2 regions of the Pseudoalteromonas sp. BSi20480 genome follow, and region 1 is predicted to be linked to the other one. Evidence: riboswitches for the same ligand, from Rfam matches in the RefSeq annotation. Region 1 holds a riboswitch; the other holds the start of a gene.
The links. Region 1 has a riboswitch for cobalamin ahead of P20480_RS10910 (ABC transporter ATP-binding protein). Riboswitches for the same ligand answer to the same signal wherever they lie in the genome.

Region 1 (2,406 bases):
ATGCTAAAAATAAACTTACTAAGGCAATAGTAATGCAAATAATCAGTGCAACTGAATGGCGTACATGCATTGCTAACATATTATTTGTAACCATAAAAGTAGGTAATATGAGGCGTAACTTTACCCAATTGAGATTCTTGAGGATGGTTACTAACCTGAGCGCATACACCAAATACATCATCAAGCATGTGCTCAGTCAGTACCTCTGCAGGAGAGCCGGTATGCGTTATTTCTCCATTTTTAATGACGACAAGCTCATCACACATAGCGCTAGCCAAATTAAGATCATGAAACGAAGCAAATACTGTAACACCAAGAGACTTTGCCAGCTCCATAACCTGTATTTGGTACTTAACATCAAGGTGGCTAGTGGGCTCATCCATAATTAACAGCTGAGGTTGCTGAACAATAGCACGTGCAATGAGTGCCCGCTGCTTTTCGCCCCCAGAGAGCGATTCAAAATTTTGATTTGTATGCAGCTCAAGCCCTACCGTTTTTATAGCTAGAGTGATTTGTTGTTTTTCGCTTTGCGATGTAGAGCTAAATAACGATTTATGAGGCGTTAGGCCAAGAGCCACAACATCAAATAACGACAAATTAAAATGCGATGGCGCCTCTTGTAAAACAACAGCAACGCACTTTGCATATTCATCACTTTTAAGCTGCCAAATATCATGGTTATTAAACTCTATAACCCCTTCATTAGGCTTATTAAAACGATATAAACAACGCAGTAAACTCGACTTACCTGCACCATTAGGGCCAATTAAGCCCACAAATTTACCTTCAGGTATTTGCACATTAATGTGTTTGAGAATAGGTTTATTTGCTATTCCCCACGAGAGATTTTGAACGTTTAATAATGGTGCTTTAGTTTGCAATACTCTGTCCTAGACACGAGTACCCACTTGTAATGCAACCACCAAAAAGGAGTACATTAAATTTAGCATGAGTAGGCCCGCTCATTAAAAATTGATTTGTATCTGACTTAAAGCATAGCGCTAATTACAGTTGCGGGAACAGTTGAGGAATTGCACCTCATTCCAAATGAAGCTCTATTATGGGCGGGTAAGTAAATAATTTAAAGCAAAAAAAACCGCGCTAATTACAGCGCGGTTAAAAAGGGAGTGTTTTAACTCGTCGTTAAAACTTATATTCCATACCTAAACCTAAGTAATCTTGGTCTACGTTGTTGTCCATATCAAAGCTTGAGTAAAAGCCAAATACTTTAATGTTTTTGTTAAGCTTGTGATCCACACCCACTGAAATAGCTGTTTTATCATCGCTATCGTCAAAGTCCATTGCTTGGTACTGAACTTTAAACGTGTTTTTACCCATGCTGTATGCTGCATTTAATAAGTAACCGTCACCTTCAGCTGAACCGTCTACTTTTTCTTGAGTTTGGTACATAGCACCGAGTTTAAAGTCTTCAACTTTACCTTGGATTGACGCGCGTACTACATCGTAGCCATTTACTTCACTATCGGCTGCGATAGAGGCATATACTGCGCTCTTTTTAAGTGCCACGTCACCGTAAGTAACCGCCATTGAGTAACCGTTATCAGCGTCTACATCATCTTCAGCTACAAAAGTAGCAAGTACTTTAAAACCTTCGTATGAGTTTGATGAATAACTAACAGTATTCCCTAAACGGTTTTCACCTTTAAATACATTTTTAATATCGCCTTCAAGGTCGTTAAACAAGTCTAACTTACCTTGAGATTGTTTAAGCGCAGTATCGTTACGACCAATAACCACTTGGCCAAACGCACCTTTTAAACCAACGTATTGGTTACGCGCAGAAATATTGTCGTCGTTATCGCCTTTTGAATCAGCATCAGACACATCAACTTGAAACTCAAACTTATATACCGCTTCTAAACTATCATTTATTTTTTCAGAACCTTTAACACCAAGACGAGATGCATTACTTTTTATCTCAGTAAAAGATCCTTCGCCGTCATCAGATGATTGCACTGTTACATTCGCTTTACCGTAAATGTCTACATCGGCAAGTGCATTAAAAGATAAACCACTTAATAGTGCTAAGCATAAGCTCGATTTTACAAATTTCATGTTATTTCCTTGGATAATCACAAAAGACTAATTTTTAAAACGACTGCAGTTTGTCACCACTAAATGACAGAAATATTACAAATGAAATATTTTTGACTTTTAAAGTTAATAAAACTGCATTATTTATGAAATCAAAAGGACATGAACATCAATCATACAAATATGTACCCACTTAAAACCCAATTACTAAGCATGTGCCTTAATAGTAGGTAGTAAATTTATGAGTGTTTCTATCAGTTCCTTTTGTTCGTTATCTCTATGGTAGGCTACAAATATATCTCTTGACGTATTTTCTACATTTTTTACATGAAATAATTCACCATTTTCTAA
Region 2 (2,406 bases), on a different contig from region 1:
GTGTGGAAATAGGTTAGCTGCGCCTTTTATTTCTTTGGCAAATAAAAAGTAAACGCTACGATGCTGAGCAAAAAAACAGCTTGGTAAACACGCCTTGTCACGTAAAATCCTAGAGTCGCTTAAAAAAGAAGCTTAAGTATATCAAACTAAATTAGTATCGCACCTGAACAAGATGCAGAAAAATGTAAAGATTTATAATTTTAGCGTTATAATTGCGCCATAAAATTAAGATTGAATAGTTAGGAGAAAACCAATGCCTTCATTTGATATTGTATCTGAAGTAGAAATGAACGAAGCACAAAATGCGGTAGATAATGCCAACCGTGAACTTGAGACTCGCTTTGACTTTAGAGGTGTTGATGCATCTATTGAGCTAAACGACAAAACAATTAAGCTAAAAGCTGAAGCTGATTCACAGGTTATGCAATTGTTTGATATTTTAGCGGGTAAAGTTTCTAAGCGTGGTATGGATGTAGCGAGCTTAGAGTTACAAGATATTAGCCGTGCAGGTAAAAATGTTTTTCGTAACGTTGCGCTAAAGCAAGGTATTGAAAAAGATGTGGCTAAAAAAGTAGTAAAAGCCATTAAAGATTCTAAAGTAAAAGTGCAAGCGGCTATTCAAGGCGAGGAAGTACGCGTAACGGGTAAAAAGCGTGATGACTTACAAGCTGCTATGCAAGTGGTGCGTACTGCCGATTTAGGTCAGCCATTTCAGTTTAAAAACTTCCGCGATTAATTATAAAAGCCTTTTTGTGCGCTTTATAAATAAAAAGCCAAATAGCCGCGCAGGTTATTTGGCTTTTTTTATAAACGCTACATAGTTTTTGTTTTTAATTGATTCGCTTTTTAGCTGTATAGACGTCCGTTGACATTTTTTATTAAACTCTTCACAATAGCGGCCTATTTTCAAGGTGCTTATTAATCTTTTCAATGGTTTGATTTTTTTAATAAGATAATCGGGAAGTTGGTGCGTTTTCATGATGACTACAATCCCAACACTGCCCCCGCAACGGTAAAGTAATACATAAAGCTATGTATTTACTGAGTCCGGAGACCGGCCTTGATGTAATCTTACTTAGTTCTTTGCGGTGGGCAAAGAAGGGGAAATTCATGTTAAAAAAAACAACTCTTGGCGTTGCAATTACTGCTGCGCTGTCACTATCTGTATCTGCTGCAGAGCAATCAATCGAAACCATTACGGTAACCGCTAATAAGTTTGAACAATCAATTACTAATGTATTAGCGAGTGTAAATGTTATAACTCGTAATGACATTGAAACCAGTAATGTTCGCGACTTACCAACGCTATTAACCACTCAAGTTGGGTTTCAGGTTAACCCTAACGGCGGTTTTGGTCAAAATGCAGGTGTTTCATTGCGCGGTACAGGGTCAGGTGATACGCTCATTTTAATAGACGGTGTACGCACCGGTTCGGCAACGCTTGGTCAAAAAGCATTAAGTAATGTGCCATTAAATAGTATTGAACGCATAGAAATAATTAAAGGTTCACGTGCTGCTATTTATGGCTCTGATGCGTTAGCGGGTGTCATTAATATTATTACTCGGGAGTCAGATAACCTTTCTGTTAGTGCTACGTTTGGATCTGACGCGTACCAAGACTACCAAATTGCTGGTTCTGTAAAAGCAGGCGATGTAAGAACGGCTTTTAATGCAGGATTTGAAAAGACGGACAACTTTGACGTACTTCAAGGTGCAGCACCTGATGAAGACGGTTTTGAAAACAAAAACCTTGGCTTTAAAGTAAACTATACCGACACACATTTCGGTAACTTTAAGTTACTAGGGCAATACAGCGAAGGCTTTGCTGATTACGACAGCCGCTTTAGTCCTGCCGATAGTACGATTGAGCGAGGGGATTTTAAAAATTACCAGCTTTCGGCTGGTTGGAATAAAGACTATAAAAATCAAACTCACAGCCTTGATATAGCATTTGCAACGGATGACTCAGACAATCGTTATGTTGATTTTTCTCAAGGGCCAACAACAAGTACGTTTGTTACTAAGCGCTCACAAATTGACTACAACGGCCAATACCGCTTAAACGACACGTTAAACATTAGTGGTGGTATTAATTGGTACAATGATGACGTATCACAAAGCTCAACCACGTTTGAAGTGCAAGAGCGCGATGTATTAGCTGTATTTGTTGGCGCATATTACGATGCGGATGAGTTGCTTGCCAATTTAACTGTTCGTCAAGATGACGATGAGCAATTTGGTAATGAAACAACGTACACAGCGGCAGCTGGCTATCACTTATCTGAAGACGCAACATTTAGAATAAGCCAAAGCACGGGCTTTAAAGCGCCAACATTTAATGATTTGTACTTTCCTCTTTACGGCAATGCCAATCTTCAACCTGAAACGTCAGTGAATCGTGAGCTT

Region 2: another riboswitch for cobalamin. It lies ahead of P20480_RS09895 (TonB-dependent receptor domain-containing protein); the one in region 1 lies ahead of P20480_RS10910 (ABC transporter ATP-binding protein).

What each region holds. Positions count from the first base shown of each region.
Region 1 is NZ_BADX01000071.1:24,964-27,369, reverse strand. It holds gene P20480_RS10905 (FecCD family ABC transporter permease) at 1-79, opposite strand, end outside; gene P20480_RS10910 (ABC transporter ATP-binding protein) at 81-881, opposite strand; cobalamin riboswitch at 958-1,096, opposite strand; gene P20480_RS10915 (porin) at 1,144-2,076, opposite strand; gene P20480_RS10920 (LysR family transcriptional regulator) at 2,263-2,406, opposite strand, start outside.
Region 2 is NZ_BADX01000076.1:25,972-28,377, reverse strand. It holds partial or broken gene P20480_RS18040 (VanZ family protein) at 1-101, opposite strand, end outside; gene P20480_RS09885 (YajQ family cyclic di-GMP-binding protein) at 254-736, shown strand; cobalamin riboswitch at 914-1,077, shown strand; gene P20480_RS09895 (TonB-dependent receptor domain-containing protein) at 1,111-2,406, shown strand, end outside.